3 regions of the Rhizobium sp. IY2 genome follow, and region 3 is predicted to be linked to each of the others. Evidence: predicted binding sites of a transcription regulator. Region 3 holds the regulator's gene; each other region holds the start of a gene.
What was found. Region 3 encodes LexA, which represses DNA repair genes until DNA is damaged. Its sites were predicted from a motif close to TGTTCNNNNTGTGTTCNG; they were not measured.

Region 1 (3,274 bases), on a different contig from region 3:
CTTCGTTACATCAAGGCCCGCAGCGCCTGCCGGGCAGCGCTCGACGGGCGCAAGAGCGTGGAAGAAGCAAGAGCCGAGTTCCTGGCGGCGGCCGAAGAGGCGAAGCTGAAGCTGCATTGAACTGGCGCATAATCCTTTCCGAAAATCGATTCCGATTTTCGGGGTTATGCGCTGCACTTCGGTCGGGATTTCCAGGTCACTTCAGGTCGTTCGTAAACGGAACGTGCCGGAACGGAACAATGTTTTAATTTTGCTTAACCCTGCATCGAACTCGCGCCGGGTTTTGGTGCAACAGGTGTTGCGCCTGGTACAGGTGTCTTCATAGAAGATGCCCAGCCATCATGATGATGGTTAGAGGCTCGTACCCTTAGCGGAGACGCAGGCGAGCCTCGTCCGAGCAAGTCCTCATGTTTTCAGCAGTCCGCGCCGCCCTCGTCCTCGACCTCGACATAACCGACGCCGATGATCGTACCGTCCGCCGCGCGGATGAAGGAGGGGAGATAGTGGGGCTCTACCGGCTGGCAGGCGACGGCCCCGGTATATTCGTTGAGGGCGATCTGGTCCTTCGGCAGAGCGGAATAATTCGTGCCGGTTTCCAGCGAGGCATGGGCGGAGCCGGCAAGGACACCGCCTGTAATCAAGGTCATTGCAGAGATGCGAAGAAGCGACTGCATGAGGGTCTCCAGCGTTTGGGTCCGGCCTTTCAACCCGCGGAGGGCATTTTGGTTCCCTTCATGCGTCGCAAGACATGAGGGCGCGCGGGCCGGCTAGCGTCGCAGCAGGCGACCGCGCACATGGCCTCGGCCGACGATGCTCTCGGCGATCTCGACGGCCCGCTCGACATCACCGCGCCGGCGCACGAAACCTTCCAGGACGACATAGGCGCCCGATATGCTGACGATGATGTCCGCCGCTTCGATATCGCCGGCCGCATGAAGGGCGCTTTCCACCGAAGCGCGCGTCGCCGCATCGCTGTGGCCCTGCCGGCCGGACTCCTCATGGTCGGTGAATGCTGGAAATCCGAGCACCGTGGCCGTCTCCTGATGTTGGTAGATATCGGTTAACGCCGCGGCGAGGCATTTCGTTGCGGCCGGGTGGACAGCCCTTGGCGAAAGACGCGGCGATTTCCATATCTGGCTGCAGTCGAAAGAGGGATGAAGACGATGAAAGCGCTTCTATCAGCCTTGTTAACCGCGGCCTTGCTTGCCGGCTGCTCCTCGGCCGATAGCCCGGCGCTGGAGCCCATTCCGGGCAGCATTACCTATGGCGGCCAGCCGCGAACGAAGCTCACCAAGTCGCCGGTCGGCAGCGCCGTCTACAACCAGTTCTACAACGAGACGGGCCAGCGCGTGGAGGAAACCTATATTCTTCAGCCGGACCGCAGCCTGAAACTGGTGCGGCGTGTCGTCGGCCCGGATTTCCCCGACTGAGGCTGCCGTCACGCCACAACGCTTGACAGCGAGGGCAATCGCGAACATTCAAGGAACATCTAATCTTTCCCCAGTGATTCTGCGGGAGCCCGACCGGACGGCTGGATGTACCTCGAAAAGCTCAATCCGCAGCAGCGCATGGCCGTCGAGCACGGCACGCTCACCGATGGCAGCCATATTGCCGGGCCGCTGCTGGTCATTGCCGGCGCCGGCTCCGGCAAGACGAATACGCTGGCGCATCGGGTCGCCCATCTGATCGTCAAGGGCGCCGATCCCCGCCGCATCCTGCTGATGACCTTCTCGCGCCGGGCAGCCGCCGAGATGGCGCGGCGCGTCGAGCGCATCTGCCGCGATGTGCTTGGTGCCAATGCCGGCGTCATGGCCGACACGCTTTCCTGGTCGGGCACCTTCCACGGCATCGGCGCGCGGCTGTTGCGCGATTACGCCCAGCAGATCGGCCTCGATCCGGATTTCACCATCCACGACCGCGAAGATAGTGCCGACCTGATGAACCTCATCCGGCACGACCTCGGCTTCTCCAAGACGGAAAGCCGCTTTCCCACGAAGGGCACCTGTCTTGCCATCTATTCCCGAGCGGTGAATTCGGAAACCGCGCTCGATCTCGTGCTGCGCGACGCCTTTCCCTGGTGCGCGGCGTGGGACAAACAGCTGCGCGAACTTTTCGCCTGTTACGTCGAGTCCAAGCAGAGCCAGAACGTGCTCGACTACGACGACCTGCTGCTTTACTGGGCGCAGATGGTCGGCGAGACTGTCATTGCCGAGGATATCGGCGATCGTTTCGACCATGTGCTCGTCGACGAATATCAGGACACCAACCGGCTGCAGGCCTCGATCCTCATGGCGCTGAAGCCCGGCGGCCAGGGGTTGACCGTCGTCGGCGACGATGCGCAGTCGATCTATTCCTTCCGTGCCGCGACGGTGCGCAATATCCTCGATTTTCCCGCCGCCTTCAGCCCGGCCGCCGATATCGTCACGCTCGACCGCAACTACCGCTCGACGCAGCCGATCCTTGCGGCCGCCAACGCTGTCATCGATCTTGCCTCGGAGCGCTTTACCAAGAATCTCTGGACCGAGCGGCAATCGTCCGAGCGGCCGCGCCTGGTGACGGTGCGCGACGAGGCCGAGCAGGCGCGCTACGTTGCCGACATGGTGCTCGACAACCGCGAAGAAGGTCTCAAGCTCAAGCAGCAGGCCGTGCTGTTCCGCGCCTCGCATCACAGCGGGCCGCTTGAGGTCGAGTTGACCCGGCGCAACATTCCCTTCGTCAAGTTCGGAGGGCTGAAGTTTCTCGACAGCGCGCATGTCAAGGACATGCTGGCTGCGCTGCGCTTCGCGCAGAACCCGCGCGACCGGGTGGCGGGCTTCCGTCTGATGCAAATCCTGCCGGGCGTCGGGCCATCGACGGCGCAGAAGGCGCTCGACCTGATGGCCGAGGATGCCAGCCCGTTATCCGCGCTTGCCGCCATGCCGGCGCCGCCGCGCTCCGGCGAGGACTGGACTGATTTCGTTTCGATGCTGCAGGAGCTGAAGACCGGCAAGGCCGGCTGGCCGGCGGAAATCGGTCTGGCGCGGCAATGGTACGTGCCGCATCTGGAACGGCTGCATGAGGACGCCGCGACGCGGCAGGCCGATCTGCTGCAGCTCGAGCAGATCGCCAGCGGTTATGCCTCACGCGAGCGTTTCCTCACCGAGCTCACCCTCGACCCGCCGGATGCGACCAGCGACCAGGCGGGCGTGCCGCTCCTCGACGACGATTATCTCATCCTGTCGACCATCCACTCCGCCAAGGGCCAGGAATGGACGCGGGTCTTCATGCTGAACGT
Region 2 (3,274 bases), 1.1 Mb from region 3:
CGGCTCTGGTCGACATAGCCGAGATGCACGGTCTCGCCGATGCGGATCGAGCCGCCATCCGGCTTTTCCTGGCCGGTGATCATCCTGAACAGCGTCGTCTTGCCGGCGCCGTTCGGGCCGATGATGCCGACGATGCCGCCCGGCGGCAGCTTGATCGACAGGTCATTGATCAGCGTCCGGCCCTCGAAGCCCTTGGTGATGCCTTCCATCTCGATGACCACCTGGCCGAGGCGCTCGCTGACCGGGATGATGATCTGTGCATCGCCGGGACGCTGTTTTTCGGCGGCATCCACCAGCTGCTCGTAGGACTTGATACGCGCCTTGGACTTGGCCTGGCGGGCCTTCGGGCTGGAAGCGATCCATTCCTGCTCGCGGCTGATCGCCTTCTGGCGCGATGCTTCTTCGCGATTTTCCTGCAGCATGCGCTTAGCTTTCGCCTGCAGATAGGCCGAGTAGTTGCCTTCGTAGGGAATGCCGCGGCCACGGTCGAGTTCGAGGATCCAGCCGGTGACGTTGTCCAGGAAGTAGCGATCGTGGGTAATCATCATCACGGCGCCCGGATAGTCGCGCAGATGCTTTTCCAGCCAGGCGATGGTTTCGGCGTCGAGATGGTTGGTCGGTTCGTCGAGCAGCAGCAGATCCGGCTGCGACAGCAGCAGGCGGCAGAGCGCGACGCGGCGGCGCTCACCACCGGAAAGGCTGGTGACATCGGAATCGCGCGGCGGGCAGCGCAGCGCTTCCATCGCCATTTCGACCTGGCTTTCCAGGTCCCAGAGGTTCTGGCTGTCGATGACGTCCTGAAGCTTGGCGCCCTCTTCCGCCGTCTCGTCGGAATAGTTCATCATCAATTCATTGTAGCGATCCACGATCGCCGTCTTCGAGGCAACGCCCTCCATGACGTTCTCGAACACCGTCTTGTTGGGATCGAGGTGCGGCTCCTGCTCGAGGTAGCCGACCGTCGCACCTTCGGCGAGCCAGGCTTCGCCGGTATACTCCTTGTCCTGGCCCGCGATGATGCGCAACACGGTGGATTTACCCGCGCCGTTCGGTCCGAGGATACCGATCTTGGCATCGGGGTAGAAAGAAAGATGGATGTTCTCCAGGATCTTCTTGTTGCCATAGGCCTTGTTGAGGCCGGACATATGATAGATGAACTGACGTGCCATACTGCGCTGCTCCGGGCGGGAAACTTCGATTGTGCCGCTATGTAGGCGAAACAGCGCCTGCGGGCAACGCCGAAACCCGGTTTACTCCGGATTTCCGGTCAAAAGCCCGCAGCGTCGACCACACCTTCGTCGCAGCCGAACGAGGTTTTTCCCGCGCCCTGGATCAGATCGGCAAGCCCGGCACTTTTCGCCGATGCCGCCCCGGCGGCTTCCGAAAGCCCGATCGTCAGCTCGCTGATCATCCTGATGTTGCCGGCCCGCCGGCAGCTCATCTTGACGCGGTCGCCGGCGCCAGGCCCGAAGCTCTTGTCGAAAGCCGCCTTGATCGCGTCGGCCTTGACAGGCTTGCCGATATTGGCGGCGAAGAGCTCGCGCACCGCCGAGGCATTGAGCGCGCCGACCAGATGCACGCCGACGCCGAAATAGTCGTCCGCGCTCATTTTCGTGCAGGTGCCGTGCTTCGTCCATTCATGCCGTTCCAGGCCGGATTGCGTGCCGGGCATCGCTTTTGCCAGCGCCGTCTTCGTCTCGGCCGAAAGCACGACCTCCGGCAATGTGTTCCAGTTGCCATCCTTATCGGCGGCCTTCTGGTCGGCGCTGACGCCGCAATAATCCTGGCGCATCGGCCAGAGCCCGTGCAACGAGAAGTTCGTCGCGTCATGGCGTTCCACGGCCTGGGTCGCGCATTCGGCCTTTTTCTGGTTCGTCTGGCAGAAGGCGGGCTGCCAGCTCGCCGCCAGAATGAAACGGGTGCGCCCACCGCCCTCCTGGGCCGTAGCGGCGCCGGAAACAACCATCGACAAGGCAAACGCCAGGGTACGCAATTGCATGCTGCTCATTTCAACCCCCAAAAGAACAATACGGGAACAAATAAGCACGAAGCTCAAACGGGCGCAACCCTGAATCGCAGCAACGTCGTATTTTGTTATCGGATAAACCAAACCCCCATGTTGCTTTTATCAGGCAATCTGGTCTGTTGCCGCAGGGAGGATCCATATGTTTGCTGAAACGCAGAAGCTCGCCGTAGTGGGGGCGTCGCTGGCTTATCACCATGCTGAAGCTACTGGTCCGGCCCGCGGCATCCTGTTGATATCGCATGGCCTCGCCGAACATTCGAAACGCTATCGCGCCTTTGCCGAGACGATGGCGGCGCGCCGCTATCATGTCTATGCCCATGATCACCGCGGCCACGGCGAAACGACGGCGCCCGATGCGCCGATCGGCCGCTTCGCCCGACGAGGTGGCGTCGAAAGGGTGATCGGCGACCTCATCGCCATGCGCGGCCATGCGGCCTCCCGCCATCCCGGCCTGCCGATCATCCTCTTCGGCCATTCGATGGGCGGCCTCATCGCCCTCAATGCAGCCGTCACCGCTCCGGCCGACTTCGACGCCGTCGCCGTCTGGAATTCGAATTTCGCCGTCGGCCTCGCCGGCCGCGCCGCCCAGGCGATCCTGCTGGCCGAGCGCATGCTGAAGGGCTCCGACGTGCCGAGCGGCCTGCTGCCGAAGCTCACCTTCGGCGCCTGGGGCAAATCCATTCCCGGCCGCCGCACCGAGTTCGACTGGCTGTCGCACAGACCCGATGAAGTCGACAAATATGTCGCCGATCCGCTTTGCGGCTTCGACGCCTCGGTCTCTCTCTGGCTCGATCTCTTCGAGCTGACCTTCCGCGGACCGCAGAAAATCCATCTCGACCGGCTGCCGCGCGATATGCCGGTTCATCTGGTCGGCGGCGGAAAAGACCCGGCGACGGAGCGGGGAAAAGCCGTGCTCTGGCTGTCAAACCATTTGAAAGGCCTGGGCTTCTCCCGTATCAGCACTCAGATATATCAGGACTTGCGACACGAGACGCTGAATGAGATCGGCGCGGATGCGGCGATCGCAGCTTTCGCCGACTGGTGCGACGAGGTGGTCGCAAGATCCTGAGCGACCAATATGCTGAGTACGGGGATTTCATCATGAGCAGCACCTCCGCCCGCCCCGTTTCGTCCGCCTCCGACGTGACGACGGGGCTTGCGCTGATGGTTCTTTCGGTGATGGTCTCGCCGCTCATCGATATCTTCGCCAAGCTTGCCATCACCACCGTGCCATCCGGGGAGATCACCGCC
Region 3 (3,274 bases):
GCTGTCGGCCGGCATCTTCTTCGTCGGCTTCCGGATGCTGCTCAGCCTCTTTCCCGGCGTCGCCCAGGCCTATCCGACGAAGAAGATCGCCGCCGCCGGCGCGCTCATCGCCGTCACGGCCTATTTCCTGATCTCCGGCTTCGCGGTCTCGGCCGAGCGCGCCTTCATCATGATGGCGATCATGCTGATTGCCGTCTTCTTCGACCGGCCGTCGATCAGCCTGCGCAATGTCGCTCTCTCCGCGCTCGTCATCCTCGCCATTTCGCCGTCCGAGGTCCTGGGTCCGAGCTTCCAGATGTCCTTTGCCGCAACCTTGGCGCTCGTGTCGGGCTATCAGCTGTGGAAGGATCGGCGCGTCCGCGAGAATGCCTTCCTGAAGCTGCCGATCGTCAGGCCTTTCGTCGCGGTTGCGGGGTTCTTCGGCGGTGTCTTCCTGACCTCGCTGATCGGCGGTTTCTCCACCGCACTGTTTTCGATCGAGCATTTTCATCGCCTGACCGCCTACGGCCTGCCGGCAAACCTCGCGACGATGCCGATCATCTCCTTCATCATCATGCCGGCCGGGTTGCTGGCGATGCTGCTCATGCCTTTCGGTCTGGACGTTTTGCCTTGGAAGATTGTCGGATTCGGCCTCGATCTGGTGATCGCCGTCGCCAAGACCGTGTCCGGCTGGGGTGGCGACATCGGCATCGGCCGCTTGCCCGCCTGGTATTTCGCGGTCGCCGTGGCAGGCTTCCTGCTGCTGACGCTACTCCGCACTCGGCTGCGCCATATGGGCACGTCGATCATATCAGTCGCAACGCTCATCCTGCTGGTTCTGCCGGTTCCCCGGCCGCCGGATCTGGTGATTTCGGAAGATGGCAGTCTCGTCGCGGTCGTCGAGGCGGCGGCAATGGCCTCCAACCGTGAAAACCCGCCGGATTTCATCTTCGACCAATGGCAGCGCGCGCTCGTCCTGCCGGCGCATGACCCGCCGAAGATGCTGGATGGTCCTGCTGTCCCGCCAGCGGGAGAGGACCGCCGCGTCAAGCTTTCCCGCGATCAGCAGAACGAAGCGAGGGCGGCGATGCGGGCGGCCGCAGCCGGCGGTGACGCAAACCGCTTTTCCTGTGTCAAGAAGGCCTGGTGCATATCAAGGCTTGGCAACGGTCATGTGGTCGCCGTCATCGACAATGCCGCCTATCTCGCTCCGGCCTGCGATGCGGCCGATATCGTGGTAACGTCGGTCCGCCTGCGTTTCAACAGCTGCCGCTCAGGCGCGACGCTCTTCACCGGCGAGACGTTGCGCCGGACCGGTTCCGTCGAGCTGCGCTTCGCCGAGGCCGGCATGGAGGTCACAACCGCATTCGATGATCTGTGGCGGCCATGGATCCGCCATCGCGCCTATGACTGGCGCAGCAACAGCTTTGTCGAAACCGGCCTGCAGGGTGTCAGTGATAGCGGCGAATAAGGCCGACGAGTTTGCCCTGCACCTTGACGCGGTCTGGCCCGAAGATCCGGGTCTCGTAAGCCGGGTTGGCCGCTTCCAGCGCGATCGAGGCGCCCTTGCGGCGGAAGCGTTTGAGCGTCGCTTCTTCGTCGTCGACGAGAGCAACGACGATGTCGCCAGGGCTTGCGGTGCTGCCATTGCGGATGATCACGGTGTCGCCGTCGAAAATGCCGGCGTCGATCATCGAATCACCCTTGACCTCCAGCGCGTAGTGTTCACCGGAGCCGAGCATATCGGCCGGAACGACGATGTCGTGGGTGTTGTTCTGGATTGCCGAGATCGGAACGCCGGCGGCGATCCGGCCCATGACCGGCACGGAGACTGAGTTGCCATTGTCGGCGACGGGTTTTGCAGGAGCGGGAGTGGCGACCGGCTGGGGCTTGCCCAGGCTGCCCTCAATGACGCTCGGCGAAAAGCCGCGCCGGGGCTGGATGCTGGGGCTATAGGCCTCCGGAAGCTTGATGACCTCGAGTGCGCGGGCCCGGTTCGGTAGGCGGCGAATGAAGCCACGCTCCTCGAGCGCAGTAATCAGCCGGTGAATCCCGGACTTCGAAGCGAGATCCAGGGCGTCCTTCATTTCGTCGAAAGACGGCGGAACGCCGGATTCCTTCATGCGCTCATGAATGAAGAGGAGAAGCTCCTGTTGTTTGCGCGTGAGCATCGACGTTGTGACCTCGTGATTGAAACAAATCCAGAACAGACACTATATGTTCCATATGTGTTCCGCAAGTAGCTAAATTTCCGTAAAACTTGGCGCCAACTCGTTGAGATTTTTATTTTCATTCGCCGGATTGGCCGACAAGTCTTGCCTTGCGCGGCACTGTCGCACATCTCTGCCGTGTGAGGAGAGGGGATACCATGAACGAGCATTCCGCCAAACCACGCCCGCTGGATCATGTCGTGCTGCCGGTCGTCAATATCGATCTGGCGCGCGAGAGGCTCGGCAAGCTGGGCTTTACCGTTGCCGCCGATGCGCGTCATCCCTTCGGAACGGAGAATGCCTGCGTCTTTTTTGCCGATAAGACCTATCTGGAGCCGCTCGGGATTGCGAGCGTTAGGGAAAGTGAAGCATCGGCGCGGCAAGGCAATGTCTTCACCGCCCGCAACCGCGCCTTCCGATTCCGCTGCGGCGAGGAAGGGCTTTCGGCGGTGGCCTTCGGCAGCGAGGATGCCGATATCGATCATCGGAATTTCGTCGGCGACGGAGCGAGCGCCGGCGAGATGCTGGCGTTCAGCCGGCCGATGACGATGCCGGATGGTTCTGAGAGCATTGCCGGCTTCAGGCTGGCCTTTGCCGGCGACCTGCGCGCGCCCGATCTCTTTCTCTTCACCGTCGAGCGCGTCAATCCGCTGCCGGCCGACCGCGGCGCGCTGGAGGCGCATGCCAATGGCGTCACCGGCATTGCCGAGGTGGTGTTTTGCGCGCCCGATGCGGCTGCCTTCGCCGCCTTCGTCAGTCTTGCCAGCGCGCAATCGGCAGTCGAGAACACCGGTTTCGGCGTCAAGATCGCGGCGTCGAATGTGAAAATCAGCCTGATGACGCCGGAGGGTTTGGAGGCCTATTTCGAGGTCGCCGTCCCATCCGCCGACCGCGGCCTGCGCGGCCGGGCGATTCTCTTCGCTGTCGCCGATCTTGCCGTGACAGAAGCGCATTTGGCTGCTAACGGGGTGACATATACGCGCAAGAACAATCGCATTCTGGTGAAGCCCGCGCCCGGGCAGGGCACGCTTTTCGCCTTCGAGGAAACACGATGAGCACAGATACGAATTCCCAAGTCAAGATCG

Region 1: the regulator LexA is predicted to act here: its motif matches at 1,471-1,488, upstream of ACMUVN_RS26590 (ATP-dependent helicase).
Region 2: the regulator LexA is predicted to act here: its motif matches at 2,018-2,035, upstream of ACMUVN_RS01905 (ribonuclease T2 family protein).

The regions. Positions count from the first base shown of each region.
Region 1 covers NZ_JBLKNU010000011.1:23,866-27,139, forward strand. Annotated here, with positions in the region: gene ACMUVN_RS26570 (DUF982 domain-containing protein) at 1-120, shown strand, start outside; gene ACMUVN_RS26575 (hypothetical protein) at 414-674, opposite strand; gene ACMUVN_RS26580 (BON domain-containing protein) at 768-1,028, opposite strand; gene ACMUVN_RS26585 (hypothetical protein) at 1,164-1,430, shown strand; gene ACMUVN_RS26590 (ATP-dependent helicase) at 1,536-3,274, shown strand, end outside.
Region 2 covers NZ_JBLKNU010000001.1:400,585-403,858, reverse strand. Annotated here, with positions in the region: gene ettA (energy-dependent translational throttle protein EttA) at 1-1,166, opposite strand, end outside; gene ACMUVN_RS01905 (ribonuclease T2 family protein) at 1,265-2,005, opposite strand; gene ACMUVN_RS01900 (alpha/beta fold hydrolase) at 2,163-3,092, shown strand; gene ACMUVN_RS01895 (DMT family transporter) at 3,125-3,274, shown strand, end outside.
Region 3 covers NZ_JBLKNU010000001.1:1,523,418-1,526,691, reverse strand. Annotated here, with positions in the region: gene ACMUVN_RS07480 (ComEC/Rec2 family competence protein) at 1-1,450, shown strand, start outside; gene lexA (transcriptional repressor LexA) at 1,431-2,150, opposite strand; gene ACMUVN_RS07470 (VOC family protein) at 2,348-3,244, shown strand; gene kdsA (3-deoxy-8-phosphooctulonate synthase) at 3,241-3,274, shown strand, end outside.